2 linked regions of the Xanthobacter dioxanivorans genome follow. The protein of the gene in region 1 interacts with the protein of each later gene in a pairwise test. Links are inferred from orthologs where the notes say so. Each region holds a gene or a part of one and is shown in the gene's direction. Other genes may lie near its edges.

Evidence for each region.
Region 2: the proteins of EZH22_RS20810 (region 1) and mobA interact in binary tests that used the Escherichia coli proteins (3 or more experiments, as listed by UniProt). The link is inferred for Xanthobacter dioxanivorans from one-to-one orthologs.

Annotation. Positions count from the first base shown.
Region 1 is NZ_CP063362.1:4,453,408-4,470,468, forward strand. What follows is about bases 7,846-10,754. They hold EZH22_RS20810 (molybdopterin molybdotransferase MoeA), read left to right. Parts: upstream 7,846-8,647; coding sequence 8,648-9,862; downstream 9,863-10,754. Other genes in these bases: EZH22_RS20800 (DUF2147 domain-containing protein), read left to right, coding at 7,846-7,987; moaC (cyclic pyranopterin monophosphate synthase MoaC), read left to right, coding at 8,112-8,600; lexA (transcriptional repressor LexA), read left to right, coding at 10,002-10,712. In the rest of the region: EZH22_RS20760 (energy transducer TonB), read left to right, coding at 1-144; tpiA (triose-phosphate isomerase), read right to left, coding at 155-910; EZH22_RS20770 (peptidylprolyl isomerase), read left to right, coding at 1,070-2,965; trpE (anthranilate synthase component I), read left to right, coding at 2,977-4,488; EZH22_RS20780 (hypothetical protein), read left to right, coding at 4,499-4,987; EZH22_RS20785 (anthranilate synthase component II), read left to right, coding at 5,051-5,653; trpD (anthranilate phosphoribosyltransferase), read left to right, coding at 5,673-6,707; indole-3-glycerol phosphate synthase TrpC, read left to right, coding at 6,704-7,495; more of EZH22_RS20800, read left to right, coding at 7,568-7,845; EZH22_RS20820 (hypothetical protein), read right to left, coding at 10,986-11,174; EZH22_RS20825 (ComEC/Rec2 family competence protein), read right to left, coding at 11,171-13,258; gltX (glutamate--tRNA ligase), read left to right, coding at 13,444-14,874; EZH22_RS20835 (sulfurtransferase TusA family protein), read left to right, coding at 14,871-15,113; EZH22_RS20840 (M20 aminoacylase family protein), read right to left, coding at 15,146-16,312; EZH22_RS20850 (tetratricopeptide repeat-containing sulfotransferase family protein), read right to left, coding at 16,770-17,061. UniProt on the Escherichia coli protein: Catalyzes the insertion of molybdate into adenylated molybdopterin with the concomitant release of AMP.
Region 2 is NZ_CP063362.1:3,997,743-4,004,678, reverse strand. What follows is about bases 1-2,939. They hold mobA (molybdenum cofactor guanylyltransferase MobA), read left to right. Parts: upstream 1-1,120; coding sequence 1,121-1,759; downstream 1,760-2,939. Other genes in these bases: gltA (citrate synthase), read left to right, coding at 1,930-2,939; EZH22_RS18675 (glycosyltransferase), read left to right, coding at 1-887. Also shown: more of gltA, read left to right, coding at 2,940-3,240; UDP-2,3-diacylglucosamine diphosphatase LpxI domain-containing protein, read right to left, coding at 4,536-5,522; lpxA (acyl-ACP--UDP-N-acetylglucosamine O-acyltransferase), read right to left, coding at 5,526-6,332; 3-hydroxyacyl-ACP dehydratase FabZ, read right to left, coding at 6,332-6,817. UniProt on the Escherichia coli protein: Transfers a GMP moiety from GTP to Mo-molybdopterin (Mo-MPT) cofactor (Moco or molybdenum cofactor) to form Mo-molybdopterin guanine dinucleotide (Mo-MGD) cofactor.

The DNA of each region.
Region 1 (17,061 bases):
GACCCCACTGTCGCAAAGATGTTTGCCGACAGCGCCGTCAGGGCCGTGTCGAGATGCGCGCCCTTCTCGCAGCTGCCGGCGGAAAAGTACTCCGCCTGGCGGGAGATCGAGTTCCGGTTCGTGTCCGACCCTCCCCCGCGCTGAACGCCTGCGCTCACCCCTGCGGCGCGGCGCGGGCGATGGCGAGGAAATCGGCCGCCTTCAGGCTCGCCCCGCCCACCAGCGCCCCGTCCACGTCCGGGGTGGCCAGGAGGGTGGCGGCATTGTCCGGCTTCACCGACCCGCCGTAGAGGATGCGTATTCCGTCGGCCTCGCCGCCGAAGCGCTCGGCGAGTACGTGGCGGATGGTGCCGTGGATCTGCGCCACGTCGTCGGTGGTGGGGGTGCGGCCGGTGCCGATGGCCCAGATGGGCTCGTAGGCGATGACCAGGTTTGCCGCGCTCGCCCCGTCCGGCACCGATTGGCGCACCTGCCGCGTCACGATGGCCGCGGCCTCGTCGGCCTCGCGTTCGGCCAACGTCTCGCCGACGCAGACGATGGGGAGCAGGCCGGTCCGCCAGGCGGCCTTCACCTTGGCCTTCACGATGGCGTCGCCCTCCTGATGGTCGGCGCGGCGTTCGGAATGGCCGAGAATCACCGCCACGGCGCCGGCGTCCTTCAGCATCTCGGCGGAGACGTCGCCGGTGTGGGCCCCGCTCTCGGCCGGATGGCAGTCCTGCGCGCCGATCATGAGCCGGGTGCCGGCCACGTCCGCCGCGAAGGCGGCGAGGAGGGTGACGGGCGGACAGACGAGGAGTTCCACCGCCAGGGCCTCGGCACCGGCGGCCATGCCACGCAGCTCGGCCTTCGACTGGCGCAGGCCGTTCATCTTCCAGTTGCCCGCGATCAGCGTGCGGCGCGCGTTCGGCATGGATCCCCTCCGTATTGCGTCGGCCTTTCGTCGGGTCACCTACCAGAGCCCGGAGCCGGCCGAAAGGGGTGCGAACCTGCGCCGTTGCGGGGTCCCCGCCCCCTCCCTATGATGCGCCGCTTCCGCGCCGGCCCCCGGTGCTCTTCAAACGAATGAACGATGGTCCTTCAGACACTCCGCAAGGGCGCCTCCGGCTGGATCGCCAAGATTTTCCTCGTCGTGCTCACCCTCTCCTTCGTGGTGTGGGGCATCGCCGACGTGTTTCGTGGCTTCGGAACCACCACGGTGGCGAGCGTCGGCTCGACCGACATTTCCGCCGATGCGTTCCGCCGGCAGTATCTGGACCAGCTCCAGCAGCTGAGCCGGCGCGCCGGGCGGGCGGTCACGCCCGAGCAGGCCCGCGCCTTCGGCCTCGACCGGCAGATCCTCAACCAGATGATCGCCGACGCCACGCTGGACGAGAAGGCGGCCCGCCTCGGCCTCGCCGTTTCGGACGCGCAGGTGGCCCGGGAGATCGCCGACAACCCGGCGTTCCGTCCGCCCGGTGCTACGGCGTTCGACCCGGCCTATTTCCAGCAGCTGCTGCGGTCCAACTCCATCACCGAGCAGCGCTTCGTGGATTCGGAGAAGAAGCGCGCCGTGCGCGACCAGGTGCTCCAGTCCTTCGGGGCGGGCGTCGCCGTGCCCCAGGTGCTGCTCGATGCGGTGAACCGCTATGAGGGCGAGACCCGCGCCGCGTCCTATATCCTGGTGACGGCGGCCGTCGCCGGCCCCCTGCCCGCCCCCACCGAGGAACAACTGCGGGCCTATTTCGATGCCCACAAGATTACCTTCCGCGCGCCGGAGTTCCGCAAGATCGCGGTGCTGGCGCTGACCCCGGCGGCGCTGGCCGCCGGCGAGGCGGTGAGCGATGCGGACGCGCGGTCCTTCTACGATCGCAACCACGCCCGCTTCGGCACCCCCGAGCAGCGGGTGGTGAAGCAGATCGTCTTCACCGACGCGGCCGAGGCGAAGGCCGCATTCGAGAAGATCAAGGCCGGCACCCCCTTCGAGGAGGTGGCGACCGCGCGCGGCCTCTCCGCCAAGGACACCGATCTCGGGCTCGTCACCAAGGCCGGCATCCTCGACCCGAAGATCGCGGATGCCGCCTTCGCCCTCGCCGAGGGCGCCGTAAGTGAGCCCGTCGAGGGACGATTCGGCACCGCCCTCGTGGAGGTGACGAAGATTGTTCCCGGCATGCAGCAGCCCTTCGAGGCAGTGAAGCCGATGATCGTGGCCGACCTCCAGCTCGACAAGGCGCGCCGCGCCCTGCTCGACAAGCACGACGCGGTGGAGGACGAGCGTGCATCCGGCGCCACCCTCGCCGAGACGGCGCAGAAGCTCGGCCTCACGCTCCAGGTGTTCGACGCGGTGGACCGCTCCGGCCGCGATCCGGAGGGCAACATGGTGGCCGTGCCCGGCGGCGCCGACGTGATCGGCGGCGCCTTCGCCACTCAGCCGGGGGTGGAGACGGACACCGTCCAGCTGCCGCAAAACGGCGGCTTCGTCTGGTACGAAACCGCCGGCATCACGCCCGCCCGCGAGCGGACCTTCGAGGAGGCGAAGGCCGCCGTCACCGTCCGCTGGACCGAGGCGGAGACCGAGAAGGCGATCGAGGCCAAGGCCAAGGAACTGTTCGACAAGGCGCAGGCCGGAACGCCCCTCGCCGAGGTGGCGGGGGCCGCGGACCGGCCTATCCAGGTGGCCGAGCCGCTGCGGCGCGGCCGGGCGGAAGGACCCTTCTCCACGGAGAGCGTCGCGGCGGTGTTCGACGTGAAGGAAGGCGGCTTCGGCATCACCGCCGCAGCGAGCGAGCCTGACAAGGTGGTGTTCCAGGTGACCAAGGTCACCGTGCCCGAGAGCGCCCCCGAGGCCACCCAGGTGGCGGCCGAGCTGTCGCGCCAGCTGGAGAACGACCTGCTGATGCAATATCTGGACGCGATCCAGAAGGAGATCGGCGTGAAGGTGAACGACCGCGTCTACGCCCAGGCCGTGGGCGCGGGCACGGCGAACTAGGCGGGCGGCCCGTGAACGCTCCCGCCGACTTCGACCTCTTCACCGCGCGCTATCTCAGGGGCGAGGCGCAGGTGGTGGCGACCACCCTCGTCGCCGACCTGGAGACCCCCGTCTCGGCCTTCCTCAAGCTGGCCGGCGAGGAGCCCAACGCCTTCCTCCTGGAATCGGTGGAAGGCGGGCAGACGCGGGGGCGCTATTCCATGATCGGGCTCGCGCCCGATCTCATCTTCCGCGCCAGCGGCGACACGGCGGAGATCAACCGCAGCCCGGCGACCGACAAGACCGCCTTCGCCCCCTGCCCCGAGCCGCCGCTCGTGGCGCTGCGCGCGCTCCTGGCCGAATCCGCCATCGACCTGCCGGAGGGTGCCCCGCCCATGGCGGCCGGCGTGTTCGGCTATCTTGGCTACGACATGGTGCGGCAGATGGAGCAGCTCGCTCCCGCCAAGCCGGACCCCATCGGCGTGCCCGAGGCGCTGCTCATCCGCCCCACGCTGATGGTGGTGTTCGACGCGGTGAAGGACGAGCTCACCGCCGTCACCCCCGTGCGGCCCAAGGCCGGCGTCCCTCCCCGCGCCGCCTACGAGGCGGCGCTGGAACGGCTCGACAAGGTGGTGGCGGGCCTTGAACGGGCCATCGCCCATCCGGCGCCCGAGCCCTTCCACGGCGAGGTTTCCCCGATCTCCAACACCGGCGCGGCCGAGTTCTGCGCCATGGTGGAGACCGCGAAGGACTATATCCGCGCCGGCGACATCTTCCAGGTGGTGCTGTCCCAGCGCTTCGAGAGCCCCTTCACCCTCCCGCCGTTCGCCCTCTACCGGGCGCTCAGGCGGGTGAATCCGGCGCCGTTCCTCGTCTATCTCAACTTCGACGGCTTCTCGGTGGTGTGCTCCTCCCCCGAGATCCTGGTGCGGTTGCGCGGCGGCAAGGTCACCGTCCGGCCCATCGCCGGCACCCGCCGCCGCGGCGCCACCCATGCGGAGGACGACGCGCTGGCAACCGAGCTCCTGGCCGACCCCAAGGAGCGTGCCGAGCACCTGATGCTGCTGGACCTCGGCCGCAACGATGCCGGCCGCGTCTCGCAGATGGGCACGGTGAAGGTGACGGACAGCTTCTTCATCGAGCGCTACAGCCAGGTGATGCACATCGTCTCCAACGTGGAGGGACAGATCGACGCCCGCTTCGACGCCATCGACGCGCTGGCGGCCGGCTTTCCCGCCGGCACCGTCTCCGGCGCGCCGAAGGTGCGGGCGATGCAGATCATCGACGAGCTGGAGAAGGACAAGCGCGGCATCTATGCCGGTGCCATCGGCTATTTCGGCGCCAACGGCGAGATGGACACCTGCATCGTCCTGCGCACCGCCATCGTGAAGGATGGTCGCATGTATGTGCAGGCTGGCGCCGGCATCGTCTACGACTCGGTGCCCGAGAGCGAGCAGCAGGAATGCGTGAACAAGGCCAAGGCCCTGTTCCGTGCCGGGGAAGAGGCGGTGCGCTTCGCCGCCCGCGCCGGCAAGGGGCAGTGAGGGGATGGGCATGCCCTTGCGCCTCGTATCCGCACTGCGGGACCTGGTGCGGGACGGCACGCTCGCTGCCGGCGTTCTGGCCTTTGCGCTGCCATGGCCGATGTTCCACTGGATGGTCGGGCAGCTTCACCGGCCGCCGAAAGCGACGGCGGGGTTGATGCTGAGTGCCTGCATGACCATTCTGGTCGTGCCCCTGTGGCGCCGGGTCGCGCTGCGGCGCGGAAATTTTTATGCCGGCGGCGGATGCCTCGCGGCAGTGACCGCGTGGGGCGGGACTGTCGTTCTCATCTGGGTGTCGGTCATTGTCGTCGCGCTCGCATCGTCGAACGGCGTGCTGGCCAGCTTCACCACCGGTGAGCGTCTTTCCCATGGACTGGGCACGGGCATGTTCATTTCAGCCTTTGTCGCCGTCGCCACGTTCCCGACCATGCTTGCGCTGGCCGGTCTCGCCCTCATCATCGGGTGGCGCGGTAGCGGGGAATTTGAAACAAGGGCGTAGGCAGGCTAGGCCTACTCCTCACCGCCCGTTTTTCCGGCATTCACCTCGCCCGTTGGACACGCCATGACCACCGTCACGCTGATCGATAATTACGACAGCTTCACCTACAACCTCGTGCACTATCTGGGCGAGCTCGGCGCCACCGTCACCGTCCACCGCAACGACAAGGTGACGATCGAGCAGGTGCTGGCCGAGAAGCCCGACGCCATCGTGCTGTCCCCCGGTCCCTGCACCCCCAACGAGGCTGGCATCTGCTGCGAGCTGATCGCCAAGGCGGGGGACAAGGTGCCCATCTTCGGCGTCTGCCTCGGCCACCAGGCCATCGGCCAGGTGTTCGGCGGCGACGTGGTGCGCGCCCCCACCCCCATGCACGGCAAGATGAGCGAGATCCTGCACGAGGGTAAAAGCGTGTTCCGGGGCATCAACCACCCCTTCCAGGCGACGCGCTACCACTCCCTCATCGTTGAGCGGGATACGCTGCCGGAGACGCTGGAGGTGACGGCGCACACGGCGGACGGGCTCATCATGGGCCTCGCCCACAAGAGCCTGCCCATCCATGGCGTGCAGTTCCACCCGGAGAGCATCGCCTCGGAGAATGGCCACGCGCTGCTGCGCAACTTCCTGGAGATCGCCGCCGCCTTCAACGCCGGGAAGGCCAAGGGCTGAGCGCGGGAGAGGACACCACATGGACCAGTTCAAACCCCTGCTCGGCAAGGTGGCCACCGGCGCGAGCCTTTCCCGCGACGAGGCTGCCTACGTGTTCGACGCGATGATGTCGGGCGAGGCGACGCCGTCGCAGATGGGCGCGCTGCTCATGGGCCTGCGCGTGCGCGGCGAGACGGTGGAGGAGATCGCCGGCGCCGTCTCCGTCATGCGCGCCAAGATGCTGCCCGTGGAGGCACCCGACGGGGCGGTGGACGTGGTGGGCACGGGCGGCGACGCCTCCGGCTCCTACAACATCTCCACCTGCGCCGCCTTCATCGTGGCGGGAGCCGGGGTGCCGGTGGCCAAGCACGGCAACCGGGCGCTGTCGTCCAAATCGGGGGCGGCGGACGTGCTGGCGGCGCTGGGCGTGCGCATCGACCTCGATCCGGCGGGAATCTCGCGCTGCATCGGGGAGGCCGGCATCGGCTTCATGTTCGCCCCGTCCCACCACCCGGCCATGAAGCATGTGGGCCCGACCCGGGTGGAAATGGGCACGCGCACCATCTTCAACCTTCTGGGACCGCTCTCGAATCCCGCCGGCGTCAGGCGGCAGATGGTGGGCGTGTTCGCCAAGTCCTGGATCGTGCCGCTGGCCGAGGTGCTCAAGGCGCTGGGGTCGCAGAAGGCGTTCGTGGTGCACGGCTCGGACGGGCTGGACGAAATCACCATCTCCGGCGGAACGGACATCGCCGCGCTGGATGGCGGCCACATCCACACCTTCACGGTGATGCCGGAGGACGTCGGGCTGAAGCGCCATCCCGCGGAGGCGCTGAAGGGCGGCGATGCCGTGCATAACGCCGCGGCGCTGCGCGCGGTGCTGGACGGCGCGGAAGGGGCCTATCGGGACGTGTCGCTTTTCAACGCCGCGGCCGCCCTCGTGGTGGCGGGCCGGGCCAAGGACCTGACGGAGGGCGTGGCCCTGGCCCGCACCAGCCTCGACACCGGTTCCGCCCGCGCCCGGCTCGAACATCTCGTGGCCGTATCCGAAAAAATGGCGCCGGAGGCTGCGCAATGACCGACATTCTGAAAAAGATCGAAGCCTACAAGCGCGAGGAGATCGCGGCGGCCAAGCGCGCGCATCCGCTGGCGGAGATCGAAGCCGCCGCCCGCGCCGCCCCGCGCGTGCGGCCGTTCGCCGGCGCCATCGCGCAGAGTCTCGCGGAGGGACGCACCGCGCTCATCGCCGAGATCAAGAAGGCCAGCCCCTCCAAGGGCCTGATCCGGGCCGACTTCGATCCCCCGGCGCTGGCCCGCGCCTACCAGCGCGGCGGCGCCACCTGCCTGTCCGTGCTCACCGACACGCCCTCCTTCCAGGGCGCGCCGGAATTCCTCGGCTCGGCGCGGGCCGCGGTGAGCCTGCCGGTGCTGCGCAAGGACTTCATGTACGACACCTACCAGGTGGCGGAAGCCCGCGCCTGGGGAGCGGACTGCATCCTCATCATCATGGCCGGGGTCGACGATGCCCTCGCCCTCGAGCTCGCCGCCGCAGCCACCGCCTACGGCATGGATGCCATCGTCGAGGTGCATGATGACGCGGAACTCGACCGGGCGCTGGCCCTGCCGTGCCGGCTCATCGGCATCAACAACCGCAACCTGCGCACCTTCGAGACCACGCTGGAGACCTCCGAGCGCCTCGCCCCGCGGGTGCCGGCGGATCGCATCGCCATCGGCGAGAGCGGCATCTTCACGCCGCAGGACGTGGCGCGGCTGGCGCAGGTGGGCATCGGCACCATCCTGGTGGGCGAGAGTCTCATGCGGCAGGAAAATGTCGCATCAGCCACCTGCCAGCTCCTTAAGGGCTAAGGTTGCCCTAAACGTAAAGTTCCGCCTTAATGCGCGCGACGGCCAAAGAAGCCGCACGCATGGAGGAACCTTATGAACACGCGTCTCTTCGCCGCCTTCGCCCTTTGCATGCTTATGACGGCACCGGCGCTCGCCGCCGATCCCACCGGGCTGTGGCAGACCCCGAGCCGCAGCGGGCAGGTGGAAATCTCCCGATGCGGCGCCAATCTCTGCGGCCGCCTCGTCTCCTCCGAAGGGCTCAAGGCCGATCCCGCCCTCAAGGACGTGAACAATTCCAACGCGTCCCTGCGCAGCCGGCCGCTGAAGGGCGTCACCATCCTGTCGGGCTTTTCGGGCGGGCCGAAGGAATGGACGGGCGGCAGCATCTACAATGCCGAGGACGGCAAGACCTATTCCGGCTCCATCACGCTCGACGGCGACGACACGCTGAAGCTGCGCGGCTGCATCGTCGCCCCGCTCTGCAAGACCCAGAGCTGGACGCGCCTGCGCTGAGGCCGGGTCCACCCCGCCATCATCCCCCGGCACGTCCGGGGGAGCCTGCCGAGGTGGACAGGGCCGGCTGCGACCGCCATCTTCGCCGGAAGCGAAGATCGATTCCGGGACGCACAGCACGCCCATGGCCAGCCTGACCCATCTCGACGACCAGGGCGCCGCCCGCATGGTGGACGTGTCCGACAAGGTCGCGACCACCCGCGAGGCCCTCGCCGAGGGGCGCGTGGTGATGGCGCCGGCGACCCTCGAGCTCATTCTTTCCGGCAACGCCAAGAAGGGCGATGTGCTCGGCGCCGCGCGTCTCGCCGGCATCATGGCGGCCAAGCGCACCCACGAGCTCATTCCGTTGTGCCACCCGCTCATGCTCACCAAGGTCGAGGTGGAGGTGTCCCCCGATCCCGCCTTGCCGGGCCTCCAGGTGACGGCGCGGGTGAAGACCACCGGGCAGACGGGCGTGGAGATGGAGGCGCTCACGGCGGTTTCGGTCGCCTGCCTCACCATCTATGACATGGCCAAGGCGGCCGACCGTGGCATGCGGATGGAAGGCATAAGGCTTCTGGAGAAATCCGGCGGCCGCAGCGGTCATTTCCGCGCCGACCCGCCGACCGGCTGATACGACGGGCCCATGGTGAAACCAAGCGCGAGAGCAGGAGGCGCGTGATGGCGCTGATGAGCGTCGAGGAGGCCATCGGCCTCGTCACGGCCGAGGTGTCCGCCCTCGGCACCGAGGATGTGCCCGTGGCTGCGGCCGCCGGGCGCGTGCTGGCCCGCGACCTCCTGGCTCGCCGCACCCAGCCCCCCGCCGATATGTCGGCCATGGACGGGTATGCGGTGCGCGGAGCCGACATCGCCGAAACGCCGGCCCGCCTTGCCGTCATCGGCGAATCTGCGGCCGGTCGGCCATTCGCCGGGCCGGTGGGTCTGGGCGAGGCGGTGCGCATCTTTACCGGCGCGGTGGTGCCGGAGGGCGCCGATACGGTGGTGATCCAGGAGAACACCGCGCGTGACGGCGCCATCGTCACCACCACCGCGCCCACCGCCACTTTGCGCAACGTGCGCCTGAAGGGCTGCGACTTCACGGCCGGAACGCCCGGCCTTGTGGCCGGGCGGCGCCTCACCGGGCGCGACATCATGCTCGCCGCCGCCATGGACCACCCCACGCTCCCCGTCGCCCGTCGCCCGCGCGTGGCCCTGATGCAGACGGGGGACGAACTGGTGCTGCCGGGCCAAGGCACCGGCAAGGACAGCGAGATCGTCGTCTCCAACGCCTTCGGCCTCGCCGCCCTCGCCCGTCGTGCCGGCGCCGAGGTGACCGACCTCGGCCTCATCGGCGACGACCTTGCGGCTATTCGCGCCCGGGTGGCGCATGCGCTCTCCGGCGCGTTCGACCTGGTGGTGTCTTCCGGCGGCGCGTCGGTGGGCGATCACGATCTCATGGGGCCGGCGCTGCGGGCGGAGGGCGTCGACCTTTCGGTGCACAAGATCGCGCTCAGGCCGGGCAAGCCGCTGATGTTCGGTAGCCGCGGCGGCGTGCGCGTGCTTGGCCTGCCGGGCAATCCGGTGTCCTCGCACGTCTGCGCCATGGTGTTCCTTGTGCCCCTGGTGCGCGCGCTGCAGGGCGATGCCGCGCCCGGCCCTCTCGCCGCCCCGGCGCGCCTCGCCGTGGACGTTCCGGCCAACGACGCCCGCCGCGACTTCATGCGGGCGCGGCTGGAGCGCCATGCCGACGGATCGGCGCGCGTGACCCCTTTCGCCTCGCAGGACAGCGCCATGCTCAGCGTGCTTGCGGCGGCCGACTGCCTGCTGATCCGCCCGCCTTTCGCCCCCGCCGGCAAGGCCGGAGATCCCTGCGAGATCATTCCGTTCGACGATTGATCCCGCCTTAACCGTGCGTTCACTACTTGCGGAACACAAAAGGAACAGATAAGAACTGTTCATGATTTGTTTCGCGGCGCGCAGGGCTGGGGCGCCGGAGTGAACCGGAGCGCACGCGGCGCCGCTAGGGGGCAAGAGAATGCTGACGCGCAAGCAATATGACCTGCTTCGCTTCATCCACGAGCGGTTGAAGGAAACCGGCGTGCCCCCCTCCTTCGACGAGATGAAGGAGGCGCTGGACCTGAGGTCGAAGTCGGGCATTCACCGTCTCATCACGGCGTTGGAAGAGCGCGGCTTCATCCGGCGCCTGCCCAACCGCGCCCGGGCGCTGGAAGTGGTGCGCCTGCCGGACAGCGTGGCTCCGGGCCTCGCTGCGGCCCACAGCGGCGGGCGCGGCTTTTCCCCATCTGTCATTGAGGGCAGCCTCGGCAAGGTGCGCCCCGCCTCCGGCGACGACGAAACGGCGCCCACGGTATCGGTGCCGGTCATGGGCCGTATCGCCGCCGGCACGCCCATCTCCGCCATTCAGACCCGCAGCCACACCCTCAACATTCCCCCCGAGATGCTGGGCAGCGGCGAGCACTTCGCCCTGGAAGTGCGCGGCGACAGCATGATCGAGGCCGGCATCCTCGACGGCGACACGGTCCTCATCCGCAAGTGCGAGACCGCGGAAACTGGCGACATCATCGTGGCGCTGGTGGACGATGAGGAAGCCACCCTCAAGCGCCTGCGCAAGAAGGGGGCCTCCATCGCGCTGGAAGCCGCCAACCCGGCCTACGAGACCCGTATCTTCGGTCCCGACCGCGTGCGCATCCAGGGCCGCCTCATCGGCCTGATGCGGCGCTACTGACGCTCCGGCGCCTTTGCGTTCTTCTCCCCCGCGGAGAGGAATGGGGTGAGGGGCGGCGACGGTCGCCATGCTCAACGGGGCCGGTTCCTTCGGGAATGCAGCTCCTCACCCCGACCCTTCTCTTCAACAGTCAGCGTCCGGGCCTCGCCCTGCGCGGCGGCGCACATCCCTGCGTGGGCGCAGGCGCGTCATTCCGTCACGAAATGCCCTCCTTGGTCGTGGGGGCGAACGTGAGGTGCGGAAATGAGGAGGTCGCCGAAAGGCCGCGGACGCTCACGGGGATGCCGCGTCGGCTTCGGCATCCTCGGCAGTGCCGACGCTCACCTCGGCCGGCGCCGGCGGCAGGCGTGGCATCCAGGGGCGCTGGACATGGGGGCGGCGCGTCGGCTCCTCACGCCAGATGCCGTCCTTCAGGAAGTAGGCGAGCGTGCCGGTGCGGGCCAGCGTGGCTGGCGTGATCACCTTGGCGGGGCAATCGGCAGGGGGGCGTCGCGGGTGACGACGATGCGCGATTCAAGGCAGTCCGCCTCCAGGCTTTCCGCCCGGCGCGAGACGGCGATGGTGCCGCCGTCCGGCAGCGGCGCCGTGCAGCCGAAGGCGTCGCAGGAGAAGGCGGAGGCGAGGGTCTTGTCCGCCGCTGTCCGCCTGTCGCCCTCACGCGTCATCCATTGCTCCACGATGAGCTTCTGGCCGCGCGCGCCGATCACCGAAAGGCGACCGTCGGCGCCGCGCACGGCCACCGCCTGCGCATCCGGGGCGATGAGCATGTCCGGTCGTGGCGGCGGCCCCGCCAGTGCGAGGGCAAGGCCGAGGGGGACGATGGCCACCGCCGTCAGGACCCCACGCAGCAGGCAGAGGGCGAGCAAAGCGAGGCTGAGCAGGCAGAGCGTCGCCGGGCCCACCGCATCGAGGCGCACGTCCGCGCCCGGCAAGGCGGCGATGCGGTCGGACACCGCGACCATGATCTCGATGCCCCACCCCATCACCGGCCAGGCGAGATGGTCCCATCCGAAGGGCATCAACAGCACGCCGAGGAGGCCGAACGGCATCACCAGGAACGACACCGCCGGCATGGCCGCCAGATTGGCGAGGAGGCCATAGGGGGCCACCCGCTGGAAATGGAAGACCCCGTAGGGCGCCGTGGCGAGGCCCGCGACCAGGGAGGTGAGCGCGGTTCCGCCCACCAGCACCACGATCCATACCAGCACCTGTCCGGCCCAGCCGTCCGGCCGCGGCACGGCGCGCAGGGGCCGCAGGCGCTCATAGGCGGCCACCAGCGCCAAGGTGGCGGCGAACGACATCTGGGTGCCGGGATCGAGCACCGCCTCGGGGGTGAGGGCCAGCACCACCACCGCCGCCACCCCCACCGTGCGCAACGTGAGTGCGGGTCGCCCGGCCAGCACGCCGGACAGCACCAGCGCGGTCATCACGAAGGAACGCTGCGCCGGCACGTCGTTCCCCGAAAGCACGAGATAGGCGGCACTGCCCGCCAGGGCCACCACGGCGGCGAGGGACTTGATGGGAAAGCCCAGCGCCAGCGCCGGCACCATGGCGAGCGCGGCGCGCACGAGCGCAAACAGCGTGCCGGCCACCAGGGCCATGTGCAGGCCGGAGATGGACAGGATGTGGGTGAGGCCCGACACCCGCATGCTCTCCTCCACGGACGGCGGGATGGCGGAGCGATCACCCGCCACAAGCGCCACGGCGATCTCCGCCGGGGTCCCGGAAAGGGAAGCGCGGATGTGCCGGGCGAGGCCGTCGCGCGCCGCGTCCACGCCCATGGCGACGCGCACGGAAAGGGGGGGATCCGCCGCCGGCGCCGGTTTCGGCCGGCCGAGGCCGTAGCCGACCCCGCCGATGCCCCGGAACCACGGCGCCCGGCCGAAATCGTGCGCGCCCGGCATGGCCGCGCCGAGGGGCGGCAGGAGTTGCGCCAGCTGCGTCACATGGGTGCCCACCGCCGGAGCATAGCCTCGCCGCAAGGACAGGCGCACCAATTCGGGGACCGGATCGAGTCCGCGCACCGGCCCGGGGTCCAGCCGCAGCAGGATGCGGTCGCCGGTGGTGCGGTGCTCCACCCGCTCCACGAAACCGGAAAGTCGCACCGGCCCCTTGGGCGGGATTTCCACCGTGGCGTGGCCCATCAGGGCCGTGCGCAGGGCCCCCGTGGCGAAGCCTGCCGTTACCACGGCGGCGCCGACCAGCGCCGCGAACGCCACGGGCCGCGCGCGCGCCAGCACGGCGGACACCGCGAGCACCAGGGCGAGCCCGAGGGCCACGGCGAGCGAGGGTTCCTGGGCCGCGCCGAAATAGGCAAGGATGCCCAGTGCATAGGCGACGGGGAGCCAGAGGATCAGCCGGCCCGAGTTTGCCTCGGCGGCGAGGTCGCGGACGCCCCGCGCCTGCAGAGCATCGAGCAGAGGAAGCAAGCCCAGCGGCGTTGCACGGCGCGTGGCCGGGCCGGCGGCGGCCCCGCCGAGAATGGCGGAGCGGGCGCCGGCGCGCCTTGCTCCCCTTCCGCCAGTCCCGCCCTGCGTGCCGGTCATCCGCGCCCTTTCGGCCGCCCGTGTTTCTTGTGTCCCGCGCCTATGCTACACGGGCGCCTCTCGCGCGCCATGTGGCGGTGCCGACGGTGCCGCCGGACGCCGCTGCCCGCCCGCCCGTCCGCTGCCTGCGGATCGAGCCTCGCCGAGTCCCGCAAGTCCGAGTTCGCCCCATGTCCGAGTTGCCGATGTCGCAGATCGTCACCCGCTTCGCCCCGTCCCCCACCGGCTTCCTGCACATCGGCGGGGCGCGGACGGCCTTGTTCAACTGGCTTTTTGCCCGGCACACGGGCGGAAAGATGCTGTTGCGCATCGAGGATACCGACCGCCAGCGCTCGACGAAGGAGGCCATCGCCGCCATCATCGACGGGCTCAGCTGGATGGGCATCACCTGGGACGGCGACCCGATCTACCAGTTCGCGCGGGCGGACCGGCACCGCGCCGCGGTGGAGGAGATGCTGGCGAAGGGCAACGCCTATCCCTGCTACGCGACCCCGCAGGAGCTGGAGGAGATGCGCGAGCTCGCCCGCAAGGAGGGGCGCCCGCCCCGCTACGACGGCCGCTGGCGCGACCGCGACCCCTCCGAGGCGCCGAAGGACCGCCTGCCCGCCATCCGCCTGAGGGCACCGCAGGCGGGCGAGACCGTCATCGAGGACATGGTGCAGGGCACCGTCACCTTCCCCAATAAGGATCTCGACGATCTGGTGCTGCTGCGCTCGGACGGCACGCCCACCTACATGCTCGCCGTGGTGGTGGATGATCATGACATGGGTGTCACCCATGTCATCCGCGGCGACGATCACCTCACCAACGCCGCCCGGCAGACCCAGATCTACCGTGCCCTGGGCTGGGAGGTGCCGCACATGGCCCACATCCCCCTCATCCACGGGCCGGACGGCGCCAAGCTGTCCAAGCGGCACGGTGCGCTCGGCGTGGATGCCTATCGCGACATGGGCTACCTGCCGGCGGCGCTGCGCAATTACCTCGTCCGCCTCGGCTGGAGCCACGGCGATCAGGAACTCTTCTCCACCGAGGAGATGGTCCGCTATTTCGACCTCGACCGGGTCGGCCGCTCGGCCGCGCGCTTCGATTTTCAGAAGCTCGAGAATCTCAACGGCCAGTACATGCGCGCCGCGGGCGATGCGGAGCTGCTCGACGCCGTGGACGCCCTCGTGCCGCACCTGCCGGATGCCGCGCACCGGCTCGCCCGCATGACGCCCACGCACCGGGCCCAGCTCGCCGCGGCCATGCCGGGGCTGAAGGAGCGGGCCAAGACGGTGGTGGAACTGCTCGACAACGCGGAGTTCATCTTCGTCGAGCGCCCGATCCCCCTCGACGAGAAGGCGGCCACCCTCCTCACCGCCGAGGGGCGCGCCCATCTCGGGCGCCTCGTGCCGCTGCTGGAGGCTGCGGACTGGACGGCGCAGGCCACGGAGTCCGTGGTGCGCGGCTATGCCGAGACGCAGGGCGTGAAGCTCGGCGCGGTGGCGCAGCCCTTGCGTGCCGCCCTCACCGGCAAGGCCACCTCCCCGCCCATCTTCGACGTGCTGACGGTGCTGGGCCGCGAGGAGAGCCTCGGCCGCCTGAAGGACCAGGCAAAAAGGGAACTGGCAGAGTGAAGGCGGCCGCACCGGCCACCGTGGAGCTGGACCTGCGGGGGCTCAAGTGCCCCCTCCCCGCTTTGCGCACCCGAAAGGCGCTGGCCACCGTCGCGACCGGCACCCGGCTCATCGTCACCTGCACCGATCCTATGGCGGCGATCGACATTCCCCACGTGGCGCAGGAGACGGGAGCCGCCCTGGAAGAGCGCACAGTCGAGCAGGGCCGCCTCACCTTCGTGCTGCGCAAGGGCAAGTGACGCTCGACTGACAGCTCGACGGGGGAGGCGCCTCAGAGAGTCAGCGGCAGCGCCCGCTCCACGAGGCGCACCCAATAGGATGTGCCGTAGGGAATGGCGGTGTCGGCAAAGTCGTACTGCGGATGATGCAGCCCGGCCGAGGGACCGTTGCCCACGAAGATGTACGCGCCCGGCTTCTGCTCCAGCATGTAGGCGAAGTCCTCGGCGGCCATGAGCGGGGGGGCGGCGGCGTCCACGTCCGCGGCCCCTGCCACCTCGGCCGCCACCTCGGCGGCGAAGGCGGTCTGCGCCGCATGGTTGCGGGTGACGGGATAGCCTTCCTCGAACGTGACCTTCGCCGTCGCGCCATAGGCGGTGGCCACGCCTTCCGCCACCGCCGTAATGCGCTGGCGCAGCTGCAGGCGAACATTCTGGTCGAGCGTGCGCGCCGTGCCGGCCAGCTTGGCGGTGGGCGGCAGCACGTTGTCCGCCTCGCCCGCGTGGAACATGCAGATGGAGATGACAGCCGCCTCCAGCGGATCCACGTTGCGAGCCACCACCTGCTGAAGTGCGGTGACGATGGCGGAGCCCACCAGCACCACGTCCACCCCCTGATTGGGACGCGCCGCATGAGCGCCCCGTCCCTCGATCTCGATCTCGATATGGTCGGCCGAGGCCATGATGCCGCCGACGCGCATGGCGAAGCGGCCCACGTCCAGCCCCGGCAGGTTGTGCATCCCGTAGACCTCGTCCACCGGGAAGCGGGCAAAGAGCCCCTCGTCGATCATGGCGCGCGCGCCTGCCCCACCCTCCTCCGCCGGCTGGAAGATGAGCACGGCGGTGCCCGAGAAGGCGCGGGTTTCCGCCAGGTGCTGGGCGGCGCCGAGCAGCATCGCCGTGTGTCCGTCATGACCGCAGGCGTGCATCTTGCCGGGAGTTTCGGAAGCGTAAGGCGCGCCGCTGCGCTCCAGGATGGGCAGCGCATCCATGTCGGCCCGCAGGCCGATCATCCGTCCTGCGCCGCGCCCGTGCACGATGCCCACCACGCCGGTGCCGCCGAGACCCGTCACCACCTCGTCGCAGCCGAAGGCCCGCAGCTTCTCCGCGACCACGTGGCTGGTGCGCGGCAGATCGTACATGAGCTCGGGGTGGCGATGGAGATCCTGCCGCCAGGCCGCGATCTGTTCGGCGCGGGCGGCGATGTGGTTGTTGACGGGCATGGCAATTCCGAAAGCTTGCAAAGACCCATGGTGCGGAACGCGGGCGAGCGGGTCAATGGCTCTTCGCGGTGCACCACGCAGGCGAAGTGGCCCCGCCCTGCCCCGCCGGCCTTGACCCTGCCGCCTTGACCGCCTAACCACTGCCCTGAGTGAGCCCGTAGCTCAGCCGGTAGAGCACGTGACTTTTAATCATGGGGTCTCGGGTTCGAATCCCGACGGGCTCACCAGAAAATCAAAAATTTGAATCGGATCGCGACGCCTCTGTGGCGTGCTCGATAGCCACGCTGGAACCGCTGCGGTGGCCTTGGGCCCCGATCGGCCCAGGGCGTCGCCGTCAAATGGCCGGTGTAATGCGCGAAATCGCGAATCGAATGGGTGTCGCCGCCGTGGCGCGCGTGAACCGGGTGCTCTCGCGCCTCACGGCCCTGATGCCCCCCGTCACCGGGGCGCCGATGCATCACCTGGCCGAGGCGCTCCCCGGTCCCAGCGCGTCGACCAGCGGCTGAAGGGCCGGGCCGTAGCGGCGCCAGCGCCCCACGGAGGTGGCATAGAGCGGCTCGCGCACCTGCGTGATGCTGGCGGTGCGGATCGGACGGTCGGTCTCGTGAAAACGCAGGCAGGCCGGGTCCCATTCCTCGCCGCATCGCTGGATGAGGCGCCGCGCCGCGCTCTCGATGTCGCGGACCACCTCCTCGTACTGCACGTCGAGGATCGCGCCGGCAGGGAGCACGTGCTGCCAGTGCTCCATC
Region 2 (6,936 bases), 460 kb from region 1 along the record:
ACTGGTCGTCGGACACCATCTGCGAAGACACCGACCTCGGCCTCTCCATCGCCGAGAACGGCTGGAAGACGCACTATACCCGCAAGCGCTACGGCTACGGCCTGCTACCCGACACCTTCGAGGCCTTCAAGAAGCAGCGCCACCGCTGGGCCTATGGCGGCTTCCAGATCATCAAGAAGCATTGGCGCCGGTTCCTGCCGAACAACTCGCGGCTCACCACCGCGCAGAAGCGCCACTTCATCCTCGGCTGGGTGTCCTGGCTCGGCTCGGAATCAGTGGGCGCCTTCATGGCAATCGCGTCGCTGGCCTTCGTGCCCTTCGTGCTCCTCTTCGGCGTCTCGGTGCCGGCCCATGTGCTGACCCTGCCGATCCTCGTGACCTTCCTCGTGTACCTGATGCACTTCGTCAGCCTCTACCGGCTGCGGGTGGCGACCTCGCCGCTGCGCATGTTCGGGGCCGCGCTGGCGGCGAGCGCGGTGCAGTTCACGGTGGCCAAGGCGGTGCTCGACGGCTTCCGCTACAAGGACCTCGCCTTCGCCCGCACGGCCAAAGGCAACAACTGGCTGGCCGGGGCCGCCCGTTCCTTCCCGGCGCTGCCGGAGGCGATCCTCGGCGGGCTGCTGCTGGTCTCCGGCATGGTCCTGCTGGTGCTGAACAACTGGCCGGGCCTCGCCTTGACCAAGAACGACTGGAAGCACATCCGCGAGATCGACCTCTACGGCGTCGCCCTCATGGTGCAGAGCCTGCCGTTCGTCGCCGCCGCCGTCATCGGCCTGTTCGAGCCCTCGCGCCTCAACGACTTCGCCACCTGGCGGGCGATCGGTGCGCGGCTCTCGGCCGTGCCGCGCCGCCTCGGGATCACCCCGCCGCCGGCGGTGGCGGACTGACCTGCTGCGGCTCCAACCCCTGAAGACGCCCGGCCCCGTGCCGGGCGTTTTTCCTTCGCAGAGGCTCTCCACCGGCCCTCGACCGGCAGATGCTCCGACTGGGCGTGGCCAGGCGCTTTCACACCTCGACGCTTTCTCGTTTCGTTGAATCGCCCGGACGCCCTAGAATCCCCGCATGCCGCTCCGTCTTCGCGCCGGCCGGCACCCGCGTCGATCGAGAATACTCCGGGCCCATGACCCAAGCGCCTGAGGACCCCCGCCCCTACGCCCTCATCCTCGCCGGCGGCCTTGGCCGGCGGATGGAGGCCGAAGCCCTCGGCGCGCCCGCCAAGCCCCTCGTTCCCCTCGCCGGCCGGCCGCTCATCACCCATGTCATCGAGCGGATGCGGCCCCAGGTGCGCGAGCTGTGGATCAACGCCAACACGGCGGGCGACGCCTTCGCGGCGTTCGGCTGCCCGGTGCTTCCCGACAGCATCGCCGGCTTTCCGGGGCCCCTCGCGGGGGTGCTGGCCGGCCTCGACCACCTTGCCGATGTCGCCCCTGATGCCGACCTGCTGACCGTGCCGGCGGACACGCCCTTCCTTCCGCCGGACCTGGCGCAGCGGCTGGTCGGGCGCCGCCGGCAATGCGGAAGCGTGGTCTGCGCCGGCTCGGGCGGGCAGCGTCATCCGGTGATCGCAGTGTGGCCCGCCACCGCGCGCACCGCGCTGCGGCAAAGCCTGACGATGGGACGTCTGAAAGTCGGGCTTCTGCTGGAGCACCTTAACGCCGTAACAGAGAACTGGGACACCACGCCCGACGACCCATTCTTCAATGTGAACACGCCGGAAGAGCTTGCCATTGCTCAGATTCGCGCCTCTGCCCGGCAATGAAGCATGGTCACGCTTGCGGCAGGATTGGGGAGGGTTTAGGACTGCGAGATGGCAGCTTCGCATTCGCGAAGATGCCGGAGCGGAGACGGACTTGCCGCTCGGAGAACCGGACGGCCACCTCCGGCCTCCGCGGAGTTCCGGTTTCTGTCCGCCCAAAGGATGAGGGATCCATGGACGCCACCACCAACACCGGCGCAAAAGCGGCCAAGCTGAGCCTGGGGGAGAAAAGCTGGGAACTTCCGATCCACGAAGGCACCATCGGGCCGGACGTGGTGGATATATCCAAGCTCTATGGCCACACCGGGATGTTCACCTACGACCCCGGCTTCACCTCCACGGCCTCCTGCGAGAGCAAGATTACCTACATCGACGGCGACGAGGGCGTGCTGCTCTATCGCGGCTACCCCATCGAACAGGTCGCCGAGAACGGTGACTTCCTCGAGACTTGCTATCTCCTGCTCTACGGCGAGCTTCCCACCGCCGCCCAGAAGGCCGAATTCGACAGCTCAGTGACCCTCCACACGATGGTTCACGAGCAGATGACACGCTTTTTCCAGGGCTTTCGCCGCGACGCGCACCCCATGGCCATCATGGTGGCATCCGTCGGCGCGCTGTCCGCCTTTTATCACGATTCCACCGATATTTCCGATCCCACCCAGCGCCTGATCGCATCCATCCGCATGATCGCGAAGATGCCGACGCTGGCAGCCATGGCCTACAAGTATTCCATCGGCCAGCCGTTCGTTTATCCCAAGAACGAACTCGACTACACGGCGAACTTCCTGCACATGTGCTTTGCGGTGCCGTGCGAGGAATACAAGGTCAACCCCATTCTCGCGAAGGCCATGGATAAGATCTTTATCCTCCATGCCGATCACGAGCAGAACGCGTCCACCTCCACCGTGCGCCTTGCCGGCTCCTCCGGCGCCAATCCCTTCGCCTGCATCGCCGCCGGCATTGCCTGCCTGTGGGGCCCCGCCCACGGCGGCGCCAACGAGGCGGCGCTGAAGATGCTCGCCGAGATCGGCTCGGTCGATCGCATCCCGGAATACATCCGGCGCTCCAAGGACAAGAACGATCCGTTCCGCCTCATGGGCTTTGGACACCGGGTCTACAAGAACTACGACCCGCGCGCCAAGATCATGCAGCAGACCTGCCACGAGGTGCTGACCGAGCTCGGCATCAAGGACGACCCGCTGCTGGACGTGGCCGTGGAGCTGGAGCGCATCGCGCTCTCCGACGACTATTTCATCGAGAAGAAGCTCTACCCGAACATCGACTTCTACTCGGGCATCACGCTCAAGGCGATGGGCTTCCCCACCACCATGTTCACCGTGCTGTTCGCCCTCGCCCGCACCGTGGGCTGGATCGGCCAGTGGAAGGAAATGATCGAGGATCCGAGCCAGCGCATCGGACGTCCCCGTCAGCTCTATACCGGTGCCGCCCAGCGCGACTACATCGCCATGTCCAAGCGGAAGTGATCGCTTCGGACCGGAGCGTTCACATCGGAGAAAAAAGCGCGGCCTCCGGGCCGCGCTTTGCGTTTTGACGTGGCCTGATCGAGGCCGGCCCTCAGGCCGCCGGCAGAATGCCCGGGCGCCCGGTGCGGGCGAGGTGCAGCACCACCTCGGCGGCGCGCGCGCTGGGGCTCGGCCCCCGGATGCCGAAGATGGCGTCGAAGCGGGCGAACGCCGCCTCCTGCCGCGCCCGCTCCGGCGTGTCGGCGAGCAGCCCCGTGAGCGCGCCGACCAGCGCCGGGACGGTGCAGTATTCCTGCAGGAATTCCGGCACCACATTCTCCCCCGCCACCAGATTCGCCAGGATCACCGTCGTGCCCTGCAGCACGCGGCGGCCGATCTGCGCCTCCAGCCAGCCGATGCGGTAGGCGGCCACGTGCGGGATGCCCGCCAGCGCCAGCTCCAGCGTGACGGTGCCCGAGGCCGCCAGCGCCGCCCGCGCGCCGCGGAAGGCCGCGAGCTTCTCGGCTTCCGAGGTGACGATGCGGGGCTTCAGCGGCCAGTCGGCGACCGTCTCCCGCACCAGCGCCTCGAGGCGCGGCAGGGTCGGCAGGACGAGTTCCATGGGCTGCGAGCGCCCCACCTCGGCGAGCGCGGCGCCGAAATCCCGGCCCAGCCGCACGATCTCGCGCCGGCGGCTGCCCGGCAGCACCAGCACGAGCGGCGGCTCCGCCCGCCGGCGCGCTGCTTCCGCCTGCGACGGGCGCAACGCGTCCAGCCGCTCCAAGAGGGGATGACCCACATAGAAGGTGGGCGGCCCCCCAGCCGGCGGTGCACCTCGGGCTCGAACGGCAGCAAGGCGAGGAGCGCATCCACATAGGGCCGCATGGCGGGCGCCCGCCCCGGCCGCCAGATCCAGACGGTGGGCGAGACGTACTTCACGATCGGAATGTCCGGGTTCGCCGCCCGCACCCGCGCCGCGACGCGGTGGGTGAAATCCGGCGCATCCACCAGGACCAGCACATCGGGAGGATCCGCGAGGACCGCCGCCACCGTCTGCTTCAGCCGGCGCAGGAGAATGGGCAGCCGGCCGAGCACGGCGGCGATGCCGATGGCGGTCAGGTCGTCCATGGGAAAGAGGCTTTCGAGCCCCGCCGCCGTCATGCGCCGGCCCCCGACGCCACGGAACGCCATATCGGGCACCTGCGCCGCCAGCGTTTCCATCAGGGCGCCGCCGAGTTGGTCGCCGGACTCCTCCCCCGCCACCATGAACACGCGCAGCGGCTTGCCCGGCGCCCCGCGCACCTGCGCCCCCGAACTCATGCCGCGTCGCCCCGGCCCATGCCGAACACGAACAGGCCAGCCGAGTCGGCGGCAGAACCCAGCGCCTGGGCATCCGGCACGATGGCGCCGCCGGCCTCGAAGGCGATGCCCGCGAGCCCTGCTTCCGCCGCCCGCTCCACCGTGGCCGGACCGAGGGAGGGCAGGTCGACGCGCCGGTCCTGGCCCGGCTTCGGCGCCTTCACCAGCACGCCGCGCCGCGCGGGGATGCGCAGGCGGCCGGTGCGGCGCATCTCGCCGTAGCGCGCGAGCATCTGGTCGGTGCCTTCCGCCGCTTCCACCGCCACGACGAAGCCGTCGACCACGATCACCCCCTGCCCCACGTCGAACGGCCCGAGGGTGCGGATCAGGTCGAGCCCGCGCGCCATGTCCGCCCGGTCCTGCGCCGTGGGCGCGAGGGCGCCCAGCACGCCCTCCGGCAGGAGCAGGCGCGGCACCGCCTCATGCGCGCCGATGAGGTGGAAGCCCTGCTCGGCCACCAGGCCCAGCACGCCGGACAGGAGATGATTGTCGCCCCCCCGGAACAGCCGGATGATGCGCGGCAGCACGCGGAGCATGGTCCAGTCGAGGCCGAGGTCTGACACCCGTGGGCGCGTGAGCGCGCCCACCATGACCAGGTCCTTCACCCCACGCGCCTTCGCCAGCGCGGTGACCGAGCCCAGCGAGCCGAGGCGGAACCAGTGGTGGGGATAGCGCTCCAGCGCCGGGTCGGCGAAGCCGCGAATGAGGAAGAGCAGCACCTCCCGCCCTTCGGCCACGACCGCGTCGGCAACGGCAGCGGGAAATGCGCCACCCCCGGCGACGATGCCGAGGGGACCCGTCCCGGACGGGCGCTTGCCGATCGGTCCTTCACCGGGCGCGGACGGCCCCTTCGGCTCACCTCCGGCCGGTCCCGGGCATGATGGCTCATCGGACGGGCCGGGCGCCGGATCCGTCTCCCGCCCGTTCTGCCCCGGCAGGCTCACGCCTCACTCCTCCTTGATGACGCCCCGCGAGGGCTGGCAGAGGGGGCGCTTGCGATCGGCGTCGATGAAGCCCAGCACGGTGGCGGCGAAGGGCGACTGCGCCTCCTTCTCCCGAACCCGCGCGAGGCGCTCGTCGAACGTTCCCTCGCCGAAGAACAGGTCGCGATAGACCGCCCGGGCCTCGTGCATCTCGGCCTTGCTGTAGCCGCGGCGCTTCATGCCCACCACGTTGAGGCCCACGAGCTTGCCGGCCTGGCCGAGCACGTTGCCGAACGGGATCACGTCCTCGCGCACGCCGGTGAGGCCGGAAATCATGCACTGGGCGCCGATGCGCGTGAACTGGTGGACGGCGCACTGGCCGCCGAGGAAGGTGAAGTCCCCCACGCTCACATGGCCGCCGAGCACCGCGTTATTGGCGAAAATCACCTGGTTGCCGACCGCACAGTCGTGGCCCACATGGGAGCCGGTCATCATCATGACCTGGTCGCCGATGCGGGTCACGCCAACCCCGCCGGCGGTACCGGTGCTCGCGGTGACGTGCTCGCGCAGCACGCATTCCGCGCCGATGTGCAACTCTGTGCGCTCGCCCTTGTAATGCACCGACTGCGGTGCCGTGCCGAGCGAGGCGAAGGGATAGACCACGGTGCGCGCGCCGATGGTGGTGACGCCCTGGACATTCACGTGTGAGAGGAGCTTCACGCCCGCCTTCAGCACCACGTCCGGACCGAGAATGCAGTAGGGGCCGATCTCCACGTCATCCGCGAGGCCCGCCGGGTTTTCCACCCGGGCGGTGGGATCGATCTTCGGCACTAGCTGTTCTCCACGATCATGGCGCCCACCTTGGCTTCGGCCACCAGCTCGCCACGCACTTTCGCTTCGCCCCGATACCACCACATGTTGCGGCGGCGGGAAATGCGGGTCATGTGGTATTCGAGCACGTCTCCGGGCACCACCGGACGGCGGAACTTGGCCTCGTCGATGGTCATGAAATAGACGAGGGAGGGCTTCTCGTTGTCCTTGCCCAGGACGCAGACGACGCCGGCGGTCTGCGCCATGCCCTCGATGATGAGCACGCCGGGCATCACCGGATTACCGGGAAAGTGGCCCTGGAAATGCGGCTCGTTGGCCGTGACGTTCTTGATGCCGATGCAGGAGAGGTCGGCGTCGATCTGCTCCACCCGGTCCACCATGAGGAAGGGATAGCGGTGGGGAAGGCACGCCAGCACCCGCTGGATGTCCGCGCTCTGGAGCACCTTGGTTGCGGCGTCCGCCCCCATAGACGTCGTCTCGGTCATTCGTCCGCTCCCTCCCCCTCCATGTCCTTCTCCCCCCGGCGCGCGCTCGCGGCGGCAAGGCGCTTGAGGGTCGTCACCTCGCGGAACCATTCGCGCACGGGCTTGGCCGGCGAGCCGCC